2 regions of the Peptoniphilus indolicus genome follow, and region 1 is predicted to be linked to the other one. Evidence: predicted binding sites of a transcription regulator. Region 1 holds the regulator's gene; the other holds the start of a gene.
What was found. Region 1 encodes HrcA, which represses chaperone genes, less so after heat shock. Its sites were predicted from a motif close to ATTAGCACTCNATANTATNGAGTGCTAAT; they were not measured.
Positions count from the first base shown of each region.

Region 1 (8,893 bases):
ATTCTTGAAAATAAACTTTAAAAGTTCTCATTCCAGGCTCTAAATTTAGAATTCTCTCATCAACAAAATCCCAGTCTTTTTCAATTTTATCAAGTTCTTCTATTATTTCTTTTCCTTCTTCTTCAAAAATATAAATTTCGTTATCATATAATGTGTTTAAAATGTTGTCGCGATTTTCATCTTTTGCTTTTAGGATTAATTCTATATATTTCATAATTACCTCCTGTAAAAAAATAGACAAAATCTAAGATCTTGCCTATTCAAAAAACTCTTTAAGTTTATCAAACAATGACTTGTTTTCTTGAACTGTATCCTTACTCTTCTCTCTCAATTGTTCAAGTAATTCTTTTTGTTCTCCTGTAACTTTTTTAGGAACAATTATATTTACTGTAAAATATAAATCCCCTCTACCCTCACGTCTTACATAAGGAACTCCTCTGCCCTTTAACTTAAAAGTCGTTCCTCCTGCAGTCCCTGATGGTATTTTATAATCTGCTAATTCAGTTAATGTAGGAACCTTTATTTCAGCACCTAACACTGCGTCCATGTATGTTATTGGAATGTTTAAATGTAAATCAAATCCATTTCTTTTGAAAACAGAGTCTTCCCTAACTGTGATATATACAAATAAATCCCCATTTGGTCCGCCGTTTTCTCCGACATGTCCTTGCCCTTTCATTGAAACTACAGTATTGTTGTCAACTCCTGCAGGAATTTTAACTTTTACTTTCTTAGTTATTACTTCTTTTCCAGTTCCATGACAGTGTTTACAAGGCTTTTCTATTACTTCTCCAGTTCCATGACACTTATCACATTCTACAACTCTAACAAATCTTCCAAAAGCTGAATTGCTCTCAACTCTTATTTGACCGGTTCCATGACATTTGTCACAAGTTTTCTTTTCAGAACCTTTTTCAGCTCCCGTTCCATCACAAACGTGACATTTTTCTCTAACTCTTAAGCTTATTTCTTTTTCAACTCCAAATACAGCTTCTTTAAAGTCTAGAGTTATGTCATATCTTATATCATCGCCTTTCATAGGTCCTTTATATTGTGTAGAGGTTCTAAACCCACCAGATCCTCCAAACATATCGAAGATATCTCCGAATATATCTGAAAAACCACCAAATCCTGAAGATTCAAATCCTCCACCATTTATTCCATCTTCTCCATACATATCATAGTTTTGTCTTTTATTTTCATCTGACAAAACTTCATATGCCAAATTTATTTCTTTAAATTTAATTTCTGCTTCTTCATTTCCAGGATTTAAATCCGGATGATATTTTTTTGCAAGTTTTTTATATGCTCTTTTAATTTCATCTTGAGAAGCTCTTCTCCCAACTTCTAAAATTTCATAAAAGTCTCTCAAATTTCCACCACATTTCTAAAATAATATTTTAACCTTTTTAACAAAAAAAATAAAGCTAAATCGTGTATGATTTAGCTTTAAGATATTAATTATTCTTCATCTTCATCCACAACTTCATAGTCAGCATCTACAACATCTTCTTTTTGTGCATCAGATTGTCCTGCTTCAGAATTTGCATTTTTATAGATTTCTTCAGATACTGCATAGAAAGCTTTTGTAAGAGCTTCAGTTTTAGCTTTTATCTCATCTAGATTTTCAGAATCTTTAACTGTTTTCAATTCTTCAATTGCTTTTTCTATATTTTCTTTATCTTCTGGTTTTATCTTATCTTTAACTTCTTCTAAAGTTGACTCAGATTGATAAATCATTGAATCTGCAGTGTTCTTAGCTTCTATTAATTCTTTCTTTTTAGCATCATCTTGAGCATACATTTCAGCTTCTTTTACTTTCTTTTCAATTTCTTCATCTGATAAGTTTGTAGATGATGTAATTGTAATATGTTGTTCTTTACCTGTTCCAAGATCTTTTGCTGAAACATTTACAATTCCGTTTGCATCTATATCAAATGTTACTTCAATTTGAGGTATACCACGTCTTGCCGGTGCAATACCATCTAATTGGAATCTTCCAAGAGTTACATTGTCTCCAGCCATTTGTCTTTCACCTTGTAGTACGTGAATATCTACTGATGTTTGGTTGTCAGAAGCTGTAGTGAATGTTTGACTCTTCTTTGTAGGGATCGTAGTATTTCTTTCAATCAATCTAGTTGTAACTCCACCCATTGTTTCAATCCCTAGAGATAGAGGTGTTACGTCTAATAATAGAAGGTCTTTAACATCTCCTGAAAGAACTCCTCCTTGGATTGCTGCACCTAAAGCAACACATTCATCTGGGTTGATATCTCTTTGAGGGTCTTTTCCAACTAGATTTTTTATAAAACTTTGCACTGCTGGAATTCTTGTAGAACCACCAACTAAAAGTATTTTGTCTATATCGGATGGGCTCATTCCCGCATCTTTCATAGCATCTAAAACTGGTTGTTCTGTAGCTTTTACTAAATCTTTAGTCAATTCATCGAATCTTGCTCTTGTCAAGTCCATATTCAAATGTAAAGGACCTTCTGCTGTTGCAGTTATAAATGGTAAGTTGATGTTTGTTGACATAGTTGACGAAAGTTCTTTCTTAGCTTTTTCAGCTGCTTCTTTTAATCTTTGAAGACTCATCTTATCAGATTTTAAATCTACTCCATGTTCTTTTTGGAATGAAGCTGCTATAAAATCTATAATCTTAGCGTCGAAGTCATCTCCACCAAGTTTGTTATTACCTCTTGTAGCATGTACTTCGAATACTCCATCAGATAATTCTAAGATAGATACGTCGAATGTACCACCACCAAGGTCATATACCATAACTGTTTGTGAATCTTCATCTTTATCTTCACCATAAGCTAAAGCTGCTGCTGTAGGCTCATTAACTATTCTCTTAACTTCAAGACCAGCTATTTTACCTGCATCTTTTGTAGCTTGTCTTTGAGCGTCTGTGAAGTATGCTGGAACTGTAATTACAGCTTCAGTGATTTTTTCTCCTAAATAACTTTCTGCATCTGATTTTAATTTTTGTAAAATCATAGCTGAAATTTCTTGAGGTGTATAATCTTTTCCATCTATTGAAACTTTATAATCAGTTCCCATATGTCTCTTAATAGATTGAATTGTTCTATCAGGGTTTGTAATTGCTTGACGTTTAGCTGTTTCTCCAACTAATCTTTCGCCATCTTTTGTAAAAGCTACAACAGATGGTGTAGTTCTGTTCCCTTCAATGTTTGGAATAATAACTGATTCGCTACCCTCCATAACTGCTACTGCTGAGTTTGTTGTTCCTAAATCAATTCCTATAATTTTCCCCATTTAATTTCCTCCTAGTTATTGTGAAACCTTAACCATTGCTGGTCTAAGCACTTTATCATTCATCTTATATCCTTTTTGCAAAACTTCTATTATAAGGCCTTCTTCAACGCCTTCTCTTTCTTCGACAAGCACCCCATGGTGCATATTAGGGTCGAATTTTACATTTGTTTCACTTATTTCTTCTACATCATATTTCTTTATTAACTCAATCAATTGTCCATGTATCAGCTCAATTCCTTCAGAAAAACTATCTTTTTCTGAAACTTGAGATAAAGCTCTTTCAAAATTATCTATAACACTAAGTAAATCCAAAATAACTTTTTGAGCACCTAGAGAAAGATAATCTTTCTTTTCATTTTCAGACCTTCTCCTGTAATTTGTAAAATCTGCCTGCAATCTTATAAGTTGATCTTTTAATTGAGTTTCTCTTTCTGATTGTTGTTCTTCAATATTTTCTTCAGAAATCTCTTCTTCAACTATAGATTCTTCTGTAACTACTTCTTCGTTTACTTCAATTTCTAAATTTTCTTCTGTATTTTCTAAATCTTTATCGTTCACCATCTCACCTCAACATCTTATCTATAGCTAATTTCAAGTTATCGCTTACCAATTTAACATTTTGAATTTGAGTTCTATAGTCCATTCTGATAGGTCCCAAGATACCAACTTTACCTGTTATTTCTCTTTTTCTATCATAAAATGATGACACAATTATTGAATTTTCTTTTATTATGTCTATTTCATTTTCATTCCCTATTACAACCGTTAAATCTTCTTCAAAATCATTCAATGTATTAACTAAATGACTGCTCTCCATCAAATTCATTATATCTATAACTTGACTCTTATTTATTTCATCTTGGAAATTGAACACATTCTTTATGCCATCATAAAAGAAATCTATCTTATTAGAATCCTCATTGAATTCAGCTATAGTTCTTATGACATGAGTTATAAAAGCTGTCCATTTTGTCAAAGACCCCGTAACTGTTATATCTAAGCTATCAACTTCCAATAAATTTATACCTACTAAATTCTCATTGAGCAAAGAATTTATATCAGCTAATTCTTTTTCACCTATTTTAATATCAGACTTAAAGAAATGTTTTTCAACAACCCCCTTATCTCCTACTACTAAAAGTAATATTGTGAACGAATCTATTAATACTAACTGTACAAGTCTTATCCTTGAATCAGCTTTTTTTAAAGCTATAACATAAGAAATATAATTTGATTTCTCAGATAAAATTTTAGCTGCATTTTTAAACACATCATTTAAACTCTCTGCCTGGTCAAGCATCAAATCTAATAAGTTATCTCTCACTTCAAAATCATCATCTAAGTTTTTTCTTAGCTCATTCACAAAAAATCTATAAGCTTTAACAGATGGAATTCTTCCAGCTGAGGTGTGTGGTTTATTTAAATATCCTAAATCTTCTAAATCCGCCATTTCATTTCTTATAGTCGCAGAACTTACACCTAAATTAAAATCTTTTGATATAGTCCTAGAACCAACCGGACTCGGAGAATTTATATAGGAATTTACAATCGCGTTTAAAATTTCTACCTTTCTCGATTCCATATCATCACCCTTTTGTTAGCACTCTTTTTCTTCGAGTGCTAAAGCTTATGGTTAAATATTAAACCTTTAGTCAAAGAATGTCAATAGATTTCAAAAAAGTTTTTTACTTTCTTTCTTTAAGAAACTTTCTATGTAATAAAATTGTAGTTCTAATCGTTGTTTAATACGGTTCTAATTTTAAAATTTAATAATATATGGTAAAATATTTTAATGCTATAAATGCTTTAAATAGCAAACAAAGGAGTTAATAAAATGAAAAATGAAAAAAAAGAAAATGTGTTTCTAAGTTACATAAGTACTTTTGCATTTGCGATAATACTTGCTTTACTTATTAAAACTTTTATTTTTAGTTCCAATATGGTTGTTGGTGAATCTATGCAACCAACTCTTCATGAAAATGATAGACTAATCGCCATGATACTTCCATTACATTTCAAAGACCCTGAAAGGTTCGATATAGTAATAATAAATGCTCCTGATGAAAAAGGAAAAGAATATATTAAAAGACTAATCGGCAAACCAGGAGATACTGTCGAAATTAAAGATGGTGTTGTTTATGTAAATGGAAATAAACTTGAAGAAACTTATATTGACTCAAGTGTTTATACAGAAATATATGACCAATCTTCATGGACTCTTGGAGATGGAGAATTTTTTGTAATGGGGGATAACAGAAACCCAGGTAAGAGTTTGGATTCAAGATTTTTTGGTCCAGTTAAAAAAGATGATATAAGAGGCATTGTTAAATTTAGATTTTGGCCATTTAGTGATTTTGGCACAATTGGAGGTTAAATTTGTCTAGACAAAAAAATATTAGAAATTTTTCTATAATCGCACACATTGACCATGGAAAATCAACTTTGGCAGATAGACTTATAGAGATGACGGGAATGCTCACTTCAAGAGAAATGGAGGCTCAAGTTTTAGACTCAATGGACCTTGAACGCGAAAGAGGTATAACTATTAAGTTAAAGGCTGTTAGACTTATATATAAAGATGAAAACAACGAAGAGTATATATTCAATTTAATAGATACTCCCGGCCATGTCGATTTCAACTATGAAGTTTCAAGGTCTTTGGCTGCTTGCGAAGGAGCTATTGTAGTTGTCGATGCAAGTCAAGGTGTTGAAGCTCAAACTTTGGCAAATGTATATCTTGCATTGGACCAAAACTTAGAACTTGTACCTGTTATAAATAAAATAGATTTGCCAAGCGCAAGAATTGATGAGGTAAAAAAAGAAATTGAAGATATCATAGGGATTGATACTGAAGATGCTCCCCTTGTTTCTGCTAAAAAAGGAATTGGAATAGACCAAGTTTTCAAAAAAATAATTGAAGAAATTCCTGCCCCACAAGGTTCTGAAGACAAGCCTTTAAAAGCTTTAATCTTCGACTCTTATTATGATTCATACAAAGGCGTTGTTTGTTATGTAAGAGTGCATGACGGATCAGTAAAACCTGGTGATGAAATCAAGATGATGGCTACCGGCAAAACATTCGAAGTTGTTGAAGTTGGTGTGGTAACTTCTTCACATATTGCCTTAAACTCTCTTCAAGCTGGAGATGTAGGTTATATAACAGCAAGCATAAAAAACGTTAAAGAAGCAACAGTTGGAGATACTATCACTCATAAAAACAAACCAACCGAAACTCCTTTCCCCGGTTATAAAAAAGTAGTACCTATGGTATATTGTGGTATCTATCCAGGAGAAGGCGAAGAATATACTGAAATAAGAGATGCTCTTGAAAAACTTCAAGTAAATGATGCAGCTCTTGATTTTGAAGCTGAGACTTCAGTTGCTCTTGGCTTTGGTTTTAGATGTGGTTTCTTAGGCCTACTACACATGGAAATAATTCAAGAGAGATTGGAAAGAGAATTTGATTTAAATATCGTAACCACTTCCCCATCAGTAATATATAAAGTAGAAACTACTAGTGGAGAGCATTTAGATATACAAAACCCAACTAATCTTCCTCCTGTTACTGAAATTTCTTCTATTAAAGAACCAATTGTGAGAGCAGAAATTATGACTCCTACAGACTATGTTGGTGCTGTTATGGATTTATGTCAAAATAGACGTGGTACATTTATAGATATGACATATCTTGAAGAAACTCGCGCTCTTATAAAATATGATTTACCATTAAACGAAGTAATATATGATTTCTTTGATGCTCTTAAATCTAAGACTAGAGGATATGCTTCATACGATTATGAATTGACAGGATATAAAGAAAGCAACTTAGTTAAACTTGATATTTTAATTAACTCTAACCTTGTAGATGCCTTCTCAATAATAGTTCACGAATCTACAGCTTACAATAAAGGAAGAAAAATTTGCGAAAAGCTTACTGAAGTAATCCCTAGACATCAATTTGCTGTGCCTATTCAAGCTGCTATAGGAAATAAGGTAATTGCTCGTGAAACAATAAGAGCTCTTCGTAAAGACGTACTTTCTAAATGCTATGGTGGAGACATCTCAAGAAAGAGAAAACTTCTTGAAAAGCAAAAAGAAGGTAAAAAACGTATGAGAATGGTTGGCGATGTTGAAGTTCCTCAAGAAGCATTCTTAGCCGTTCTAAAATATGACGAGGAAAAATAATGAATACTTTAGATTTTAAGTCCCAAAAATTTTGGGACTTTTTAAACATCCATAGTTCAGATGATATTTCAATTTATATACACATTCCTTTTTGTGAACAAAAATGTCTTTACTGCGATTTTTACTCACAAGTTTCTTCTACAGAGGCTCACGAAAAATACATTGACTCATTAATCTATGAACTATCAAATTACAAAGAATATCTATCTTCTAAAGAAATTAAATCAATTTTTATCGGTGGCGGAACTCCAAGCGCAATAAATCCAAAACTTATAAAGAAATTTATGGAGTATCTACAATCTATATGTAAACTATCAGACGATTGTGAAATTACTACTGAGAGTAACCCAAACTCGCTCACTGATGAAGCAATAAAGATTTATATTGAAAGTGGAATAAATAGAATTTCTATGGGAGCTCAAAGCTTCAACGAAAAAATTTTAAAAACTATTGGCAGAATCCATTCTCCTGAACAAATCTATAATACTATAGAATCTATTCAAAAAAACGGAATTAAAAACTTTAATATAGATTTAATGTTAGCCCTTCCCAACCAAACTATCGAAGATATAGATGAATCACTTGAAATTGTAAAAAGATATGACATTCCACATGTATCATACTATTCTTTAATTCTTGAAGAAGGAACGCCACTTTATGATAATATGGACTCTTACCAATTCCCTGATGAAATATTGGATAGAAAAATGTACAGAAAAATTGTAGATGCTTTCAGTTTAAATAATTTAAACCAATATGAAATTTCCAATTTTTCAAAAAGAGGTTTTGAATGCCAACACAACTTGAGATACTGGAAATTAAAAGACTATATCGGATTAGGTTGTTCGGCTCAATCAAATATATCTAATATAAGGTATTCAAATGTAACATCTTTGAAAAATTATTTAAATCAAAATTATAGCTATACATTTGAAAATTTAAATAAGATAGAGAGATTAAATGAATATACTATGTTGGGTTTAAGACTAAATGAAGGAATAGATATAGAAGATATAAACTTTAAATTTAATATAGACTTTGAAAAAGAATACAAAACTCAAATTAAAAAAAATTTAGACAATAAATTAATCACTTTAAATAATGGAAAAATACAGCTCACAACTATTGGAAAAGATATTTCAAATGTGGTAGAATTAGACTTTACAAGGATTCCTTGTAATTAAATCTTGCAATTACAAGATAATAATGTTAAAATAACAAGAGCGCAAATTGAGTGTGGAGGTGAATTTCATGGCAAATATAAAATCAGCAATAAAAAGAATAGACGTTGCAAAAAGAAATGCAGCACGTAATAAGTCTGTTAAAACTGAAATTAAAAATTATATTAAAAAGTTTGAATCAGCTATTAATAGTGGAAAAGTTGAAGAAGCAAGAGAACTTTTAAAACTTACTGATAAGAAACTTAAGA
Region 1 is NZ_UGTH01000001.1:1,834,879-1,843,771, reverse strand. Features, by position in the region: gene prmA (50S ribosomal protein L11 methyltransferase) at 1-214, opposite strand, end outside; gene dnaJ (molecular chaperone DnaJ) at 257-1,372, opposite strand; gene dnaK (molecular chaperone DnaK) at 1,462-3,279, opposite strand; gene grpE (nucleotide exchange factor GrpE) at 3,295-3,840, opposite strand; gene hrcA (heat-inducible transcriptional repressor HrcA) at 3,842-4,861, opposite strand; gene lepB (signal peptidase I) at 5,114-5,653, shown strand; gene lepA (translation elongation factor 4) at 5,656-7,464, shown strand; gene hemW (radical SAM family heme chaperone HemW) at 7,464-8,648, shown strand; gene rpsT (30S ribosomal protein S20) at 8,716-8,893, shown strand, end outside.

Region 2 (8,893 bases), 720 kb from region 1:
TTAATCCCCCACTAAATATTTTGCTTTTATTATCTCTCTATTCGTATACCAATTGCAAATAATTTTAGTAATGAGTGGATTGAACCTTAACCTTATTCTGCTTTCACATTTTTGTTTTGCGGGTGTGCCTCGTTTCTCTCGTGCCTCTCCTATGTTGAACTGTTAAACCAAAAATCCGACTCTTTCGAATCGGACTTCTATTACATTTCTGATTTATATTCTTCAAAATCTTTCTTTATTTTTGCTATATTGTCATTTTCTTTTAAGTCAAGTACCGTTGCAGCCAATATTTTTGCCGCATTGATTACACACTCGTGTGCTTCTTTTGACTTTCCATAATCCAAGAAAGTTTGTGAATGTGATACGGTGCCATCGGGAACAAAATGTACTCTTATACAAGCACCCGGCAAAATATATGTTACATTCCCAAAATCGCTCGAACCTGTTTTTTCTCTTGCAGGTTTTATATTTTTAGCTTCTATTAATTTTGCATTTTCCATCAATAAATCATTCAATTTATATGCCGGTATTTTGCTTTCCAATCTCTTTAATTCTTCTGTTTCTACAGTTGTCTCTGTCATCATAGCTGCTCCGTTTACTACTTTTTTAAATCTTTCTACTATTTCATCTAAGTATTTAGAGTTGTAGCTTCTAAGTGAAAATTCTGCAACTGCTCTTTCAGGTACAACATTAGCCGGTCCTGGAGTTTCCAAGATTGTGTAGTGCATTTTTGTATCTTCTTTTACGTGTTCTCGTAAAAATTCTATTCCTTGAAATGCTAAGAGCAACGCATCTAATGCACTTCTTCCGGCTTCCGGTTTTAATGCTGAATGTGCACTTTTACCATGGAATATAACTTTTTGAGATGACATTGCCATTGATTTTACATCTACTTGTGTGGCAGGACCTCCATGCATCATAAGTGCTATATCAAGTTCTTTCATAAATCCTTCTTTTAAGAGCTTGATTTTCCCACCACCGCCTTCTTCTGCCGGTGTTCCATAGACTATCAGATTAAATGGCAAATCTTCTTCTTTTAATGCCACTGCTGCTCCAACTATAGCTGGACCTTGCATTTGATGCCCACATCCGTGTCCCATCGGCAATGCATCGTATTCGCATAATAGCCCTACATTATATGCGTTTTCTTTTTCTTCTCCAATTGTTGCTTTAAATGCAGTTTTTAAACTACCAAGTCCTCTTTGTACTTTAAATCCATTTTCTTCAAGATAATCTTCTAAAAGTTTACTTGAAAAGTTTTCATTAAAACACAATTCAGGATTGTCGAATATTGAGTCTGACATATCTGTCAAACTTTGTTTCTGGTTCTCTACTTTATCAAAAATTTTTTCTTTCAAACTTACTCCTTATATATATCCTATGGCTTCAGCCGCTATCATCAGTATACTTCCGACTACTACCCAAACACCAAAGATTTTACCCATAAATATCATCCATTTATCATAAGGTATATCTGTAGCTCCTAAAACTCCCATAAGCGCTGTTGATGTTGGTAAGATATAGTTACAGAATCCATCACCAAAGTTAAATGCCAATACTGCTGTTTGTCTTGAAATGCCAACTGTATCTGCCAATGGTGCAAAGATAGGCATAATTGCCGCCGCTTGTCCTGATCCTGATGTTATAAATATATTTACTATTAAATTAACTATGAACATAATTGGCGCTTTTAAAATTTGTGGGAATATATTTATTCCTTGAGTCATTGCATGAATTGAAGTATCCATTATATTTCCGGCTGATAGCACTCCTGATACTGTTCTTGCAAATCCAATTATAAGTGCTGCCCCTATCATATTTTTACAACCTTCTACAAAATATTTTGCAATTGTTGAAGGTGAATATCCTGCTATAACTCCAGCTACTATTGAAAGCCAGATAAAAACTGCCGCCGTTTCATCTAACTTCCATTTTAATTTTATTCCGCCGTATACTATAATTCCAAGAGCCAAAAATAATGATGATATTATAAGCCATTTTTGTGTATTCATCGGTTTATTAAATTCATCATTTCCTTCTTTTTCATAGCTGCGATCCTTATCTAGTTCATACATAGGACTGAGTTCAGGATTTTTCTTTATTTTCATTGCATATTTGATAAGCATAAAGTTTGTAATTATATAGAATACTACAAAGCAAACTGCTCTAAAACCAATACCTGAGTAAGGTGCAAGTCCTGCTATCTCTTGTGCAACTATAGTTGTATTTACATTTAATGTCCCTGTTGAAAACCCTACTGCTCCGCCTAATAACAAAATTGCCGCTCCGACAATTGAGTCAAATCCAAGTGCAATTGCTATCATTACCATTATAGGAGCGAACCCTATAAATGTATTAACTCCTTGTGTTGTACATATCAATCCAAAAATCAACGTCAGTATTGGTATAAATAAGTACTCTTTGCTCTTTGTCTTTCTCGATACCATCCCAATTAAAGACTGCAATGCACCACTCTTAGTTATTATGTTAAAAGCTGCTCCTGAAAAAAGGATTACTGTGATAAGCACTGCACTCTTTTCAAAACCTTCAATTGCCAGGTTGAATACCTTAAGTGGATTTACCGGTGTCTTTTCTATGTAATTGAAAGTGTTTGGGTCTATTACTTTTACTCCCTGTGCATTTTCTACCCTTGTGTACTCTGCTGATGGTATAACCCATGTAAGTATAACTGCGAAAATTATTATTCCCATCAATATTACCAATGTATGTGGCATTTTTTTCTTTTTAGCTTCCATATATACTCCCCCTTTATTTAATTAAAGTATAACATCGTTTTCATTATTAGTGAAATTCATATTTTTCATAGTTTTTATTACTCTATGTTATAATTATTTTGGTGATATTAATGGATACGAGATATTATAATTATATAATTACAATTGCAAATACAGGTAACTTCTCTAAAGCAGCTGAGTTGTTATATGTTTCACAACCAACGCTTTCAAAATTTATAAGTTCTATGGAAAATAAACTGGGTGTAAAATTTTTTGAGAAAATTAATGGAAAATTTGTTCCAACCCCTTATGGTAAAGCTTATATTGAATATGGTCAAAAGATTCTGCAACTTGAATCTGAGCTAAAAAATAGCATAAATGATATATCTAATTTACGAAAAGGGACTCTATCTCTTGCAATTACACCTACTCGAGATTTATATATCTTGCCTTTAATTCTTCCTGAATTTAGAAAAGTCTATCCTAATTTTAATATAGATATTTTAGAGGAGAGTATAGACAAAATAGAGTCGTCTATTTTGGAAAATAAATCTAAAATTGGAATTTACATAGCTGATGAGCAAAATAAACATTTGCATTATGAAATTTTAGATGAGGAAGAAGTTGTAATCTGTGTTTGCAAGGATTTTAAATATATTGAGTTTGCAGAGAAGAAAGATGGTTTTAAATTTCCGTGGATTGACTTGAAACTTTTAAAAGACGAAACTTTTTTTATAAGCAATCCGAATACTGCTAAGCTCGGTAAGCTTTCAAAATTATATTTTTCAGAATGCAATATAGAGCCTAAAACTGTTGTAATAAAGAATATGGAAACTCGTCTTAGACTTGCCTCCATAGGTGAAGGTATTGCTTTTACATATGATATAGGTGAAAAGTTTTTTAAAAGTTTTGAGAAAACTCCGGTGTTTCTATCTATTGGAAATGTGAAACGTTGTAATAAATTTGTGGTTTCTTCTTTGAAAAATGTACATCTGGACAAGGCTCATTCTGATTTTATAAAAATAACTAAAGAGTTGTTAGGTTGTTATAAATAGCATTTTATTTGTTAGCAGACTTTACTACTATCGTGCCAACCCTACATTTTTATAGCTGCTTTGTTTTTACATTTTCGTTAGACGGGCGGGCCTCGCTTCTCTCGTGCCGCCCCTACATTCTTCCTTACCACATTTTATTTTAATATCTTTGTTACGCTGGTGGGTCTCGTTTCTCTCGTATTTCCTCTACGGTATACTGTTAAAACAAAAAATCCGATTCTTTCGAATCGGACTTTCTATTATATTTATTCTTACATCATACCCATTCCCGGGTTCATTGGCATTTGCGGTTCTTCTTTTGGTATTGAAGCAACTGCAGCTTCTGTTGTAAGAATCATTGATGCAACTGACGCTGCATTTTGCAGTGCTGATCTTGTTACTTTAGTTGGATCAACTATCCCTGCAGCTACCATATCCATATATTCTCCTGTGTAGGCATTATATCCTATGCCCGGTTTTTCAGCTTTTACTTTATCAGCTATAACTGAACCTTCAAGTCCTGCATTTTCTGCAATTTGTCTAACCGGTGCTTCTAAAGCTTTTAGAATTATTCCAACGCCTGTCTTTTCATCACCTTCAGATTCTTCGTAAAGTTTTTCTATAACTCCGATACAGTCCACAAGAACTGTTCCACCTCCGGCTACTATTCCTTCTTCTACTGCTGCTCTTGTAGCTGAAAGGGCATCTTCTATTCTAAGTTTTCTCTCTTTAAGTTCAACTTCTGTTGCCGCACCTACTTGTACTACTGCAACTCCACCTGAAAGTTTGGCAAGTCTTTCTTGTAATTTTTCTTTATCAAATTCTGAAGTTGTATCTTCTGCTTGAGCTTTTATTTGTTGTACTCTTGCAGCAAGGTCTTCTTTATTTCCTGCCCCGTCAACAATTACTGTCAAATCTTTTTCAACTCTAACTTTTTGAGCTTGCCCTAAAACTTCTATTGTCGCATCTTTTAAATCTTCTCCAAGATCTGAAGATACTACTTTACCACCTGTTAAAATGGCAATATCTTGTAGCATTTCCTTTCTTCTATCTCCATATCCGGGAGCTTTTACTCCCACTATGTTAAGAGTTCCTCTTAACTTATTTAATACTAAAGTAGCTAAGGCTTCACCTTCTATATCTTCAGCTATTACAAGTAATGGTTTTGATTGTTGAAGAACTTGTTCAAGAAGTGGAAGTAAATCTTGAATGTTTGTTATCTTTTTATCTGTAATAAGAATGTATGGATTTTCCATTTCAGCAACCATTTTTTCATTGTCTGTTACCATGTATGGAGATACATATCCTCTGTCAAATTGCATACCTTCTACAACTTCAAGGCTTGTTCCCATTGACTTAGATTCTTCAATAGTGATTACACCATCTTTACCAACTTTTTCCATTGCTTCAGCAATTAGTCTTCCAACTTCTTCATCTGCTGATGAATTTGCTGCAACTTGTGCTATAGCTTCTTTTGTCTCTACTGATCTTGAGAACTTTTTGATTTCTTCTACTGTTGTTTCAACTGCTTTTTTAATTCCCTTTTGTAGAACCATAGGATTTGCTCCGGCAGCTAAGTTTCTCATACCTTCTATTGTGATTGCTTGAGCTAAAAGTGTCGCTGTTGTAGTTCCGTCTCCGGCTACATCATTTGTCTTTGTAGCAACTTCCTTTAAAAGTTGTGCCCCCATATTTTCAAATTTATCTTCAAATTCAATTTCTCTGGCAATTGTAACCCCGTCATTTGTGATAAGCGGTGCACCATATTCTTTGTCAAGTATTACATTTCTTCCCTTTGGTCCAAGTGTAACTTTTACTGTATTTGAAAGCTTATTGATACCGTCAATAAGTCCTTTTCTAGCATCTTCTGAAAATTTAATTTCCTTTGCCATATTTCCTCCTTATTATGCTTTATTCAATTACCGCTAAAATATCTGTGTATTTTAGTATTGTGTATTTAACCTTTTCCAGCTCTACTTCTGTACCTGCATACTTAGAGAATATAACTTTATCTCCAACTTTTAATTCATCTTTTGTCTCTTCATCACTTGTAACTTTTTTTCCTATTGCCACAACTTCAGCTAAATTCGATTCTTCCTTTGCTGAATTTGGTAATACTATTCCCGATGCTGTTGTCTCTTCTTTTTCTACTTTTTTGATTACTATTTTGTCATCTAATGGTTTTAAAGTCATAATTACCTCCTTAATATTAGCACTCTTCCAGATCGAGTGCTTATATTCATATAATAATACAACAAATTTTGTTTTTCAAGTCCAAATTTTACCTTTTTTTACCTTTGATTTTATAATAATTTTTCTCTATATCATATATTATTTTTCTTTTATCACATAACCTTATTAGAAAATGTTTGACTTTTTCTTTTTTCTTTTTATAATTAATTTAATTAATACACTTGTTGGTGATATTTTAAAGGGGTGAGTCCAATGTACTAATTTTAATGCTATTTAAGATATGTTATTTTCAGCTTGATAGTTCGTTTTTTATAGTCATTCATATTTAGGAGGTACATTATGATAAAAAAATATAAATCAATAACCTCAATCGTTTTGCTACTCGTTATCTTTTTTCAATTTAATTTCCCATCACTTATTCATGCAATAGGTAATGAGCATGAAAATGACATCTTATATACACCTAAAGATTTTGTTGTAGAAGATATTATTGTATCTGATTCTTATATAAAAACCTCTGTTGTAGATAAAATAAAAAATACAACGGAATTTGTAGAAGTAAACATCTTTTCTGATTACAAAGAAATAATCGTAAAAAATGAACTTGGAGAAATATTATGGACTTCTGGACAAATTCCAACAGATTCTCTACAAAATTTTTCATTAAATAAAAATAGTTTAAACTCTATAGGATTAATGTCTTATGGAAATTGGACTGATTGGTATATATCTGAAACAAGATCTAATTTAGCTACTAATGTAACAGTTGGAATTGCTGTAGGCATTGTTGTTTCTGTGATAGTTGGTCCTATAATTGGCTCTGCTAGTGGTGTTGCAGCACTAATTACAAACTCAGTATTTTCCTTTATTTCAGAATTAATTAATGACGGTATTCCTGTAATCTATTATAGAGTATACACAAGAGTACGCAGTGATAGAAATAATTCAAAATATGAAAAACAGCGTTATGCTAAGCTATACAGATACTTTGATTACACTGGTCCTTATACTACAACCGGCACAATAAGTTGGGTTAACGACTATTCTGGTTTTGAACATTGAAAGTAAAAAAAGGATATTTTTATATGGTTACTACTTATTATATGGTTACTATTTATTGCCTGAACAATATTATTCTGCTAAGTTTTTTACTTGAAAATGACTTATTTAAAAATATTGTTGCAGTTTTTGGAGCGATAATCTTAGTTTTTGGCTTAAAAAAATATGGTAGCAGTTTAAAAGACATAAATACACCAAAATTTAGCCAATTCTTTTTATTGATACGATATCCATTTATTTACATTGGTACTTTTGATAGAAACTACTGCCATGGAAATTTAAAGACATTTCTTGTTATTCTTTTTATACTTGGTTTGTTATATGACCTGGGATGCATTGTTAAAATGCTATCCGAGTGTAAAGAGTAAAATATGCTTCTAAAATTTAACTATAATACCCAGACATCTTGTTCTGGGTTACTAATTTAATTATTATTATTTAAAACAAATTTTTCACTACTTCATATAATATTGGAATAATTAAAGCAGGTATCATATTGCCTGTCTGTATTTTTTATATTCATTATATTAAGTCCTATTGCTATAATACCCGCCGACTCCTGATAAATTTGCAATCATAATTGGTGTAAATAGGTCTTTTAATACTGTAGCAAGCAATACAATAAGCCTTTGATATAAAAATATGACAACTGATGAGAATGCAACTCCTATCATACTTTACCAACCTTATTTTCTCTTCCATAGTAAAAAAGATATTGTTGAGCAAATCCCGCATTTTCTCCAAATATTCTTCTGCCTTCATCTGCTATTTTATTCTTTGGGGTGGCTTTCCCAAGATATAGTTCTTCCATAACTCTTTTTATCCAAACATCTACAGGAAAAGACTCGCTTCTTTTAAATGCAAACAATAAAATGCAATCGCAAACCTTAGGGCCAACTCCCGGTAATTTCATAAGTTCTTTTCTGGCTGTTTCTATATCTGCCGTTCTCAACAGCTCCATATCTAACATGCCATTGCTAATCATCTGTGCCGACTCGACAATATATCTATCTCTATAACCAACTCTTGCCTTTTCTCTTAAGTCTTCTACACTTGCCTTTGCAAGCTCCTCCGGTGTGGGAAATCTTGAGTGTGTTTCATCTATTTTTTCTCCATATTTATCTGCAATAAAATTCACCGCTTTTTTTATGCGTGTTATGTTGGAATTTTGAGAAATTATAAATGATATTATAGTTTCAAATGGGTCTTGATTTAAAATTCTTATTCCTCTTCCATATTCCACGGCATCTTTTAAAGTCTCCTCAAAAGATAACTCCTCTATCATAGATAGATAGTCTCTGTCTAAATCAAAATAATCTCTCCAAATTTTTTCAAATTCTTCTATTGTAGTATTTAGTTCCACAACTCCATCCACTACCTTGACATTCAGCACTCTGCCAAATGCCACTGTAGTATATGAGCCATCTTCTTCAGCTTCCCATCTAAATGCTTGACCACACTCAAAAATTTGCTTAGGCATAAAATTTGTAACGCCCCTAAGTAATACTTTTCCTTCCAAGCTCTCTATTTTCATTTTTTCTCCTCATATTAAAATATATTAAAAAAACCGGTTCTACCGGTTTAATAATTGTTCTTTAAATAATAAGATAATTTAAAAAGTGAATCATTTATCCTTATATTTTCTATAACCGGACCTTCAACTGCCACATCAACGGGAGCAAAATTCCAAATTCCCTTTATTCCAAGTGATGCCAATTTATAAATTACATCCACAGCAGCATTTTTAGGTACTGTTATAACAGCAACTTCAACTTTATTAGTTTTTATAAACTCTTCTAAGTTTTTTATATCTAAAATTGAAACTCCACTTACATCTTTTCCTATTTTTTCTTTATCGTTATCAAATAGTGC
Region 2 is NZ_UGTH01000001.1:1,116,758-1,125,650, forward strand. Features, by position in the region: gene DYE58_RS05330 (amidohydrolase) at 201-1,358, opposite strand; gene DYE58_RS05335 (YfcC family protein) at 1,368-2,756, opposite strand; gene DYE58_RS05340 (LysR family transcriptional regulator) at 2,867-3,790, shown strand; gene groL (chaperonin GroEL) at 4,042-5,661, opposite strand; gene DYE58_RS05350 (co-chaperone GroES) at 5,681-5,962, opposite strand; gene DYE58_RS05355 (hypothetical protein) at 6,302-7,024, shown strand; gene DYE58_RS05365 (DUF554 family protein) at 7,549-7,695, opposite strand; gene DYE58_RS05370 (DNA-3-methyladenine glycosylase family protein) at 7,692-8,555, opposite strand; gene DYE58_RS05375 (redox-sensing transcriptional repressor Rex) at 8,603-8,893, opposite strand, start outside.
Region 2: the regulator HrcA is predicted to act here: its motif matches at 5,978-6,006, upstream of DYE58_RS05350 (co-chaperone GroES).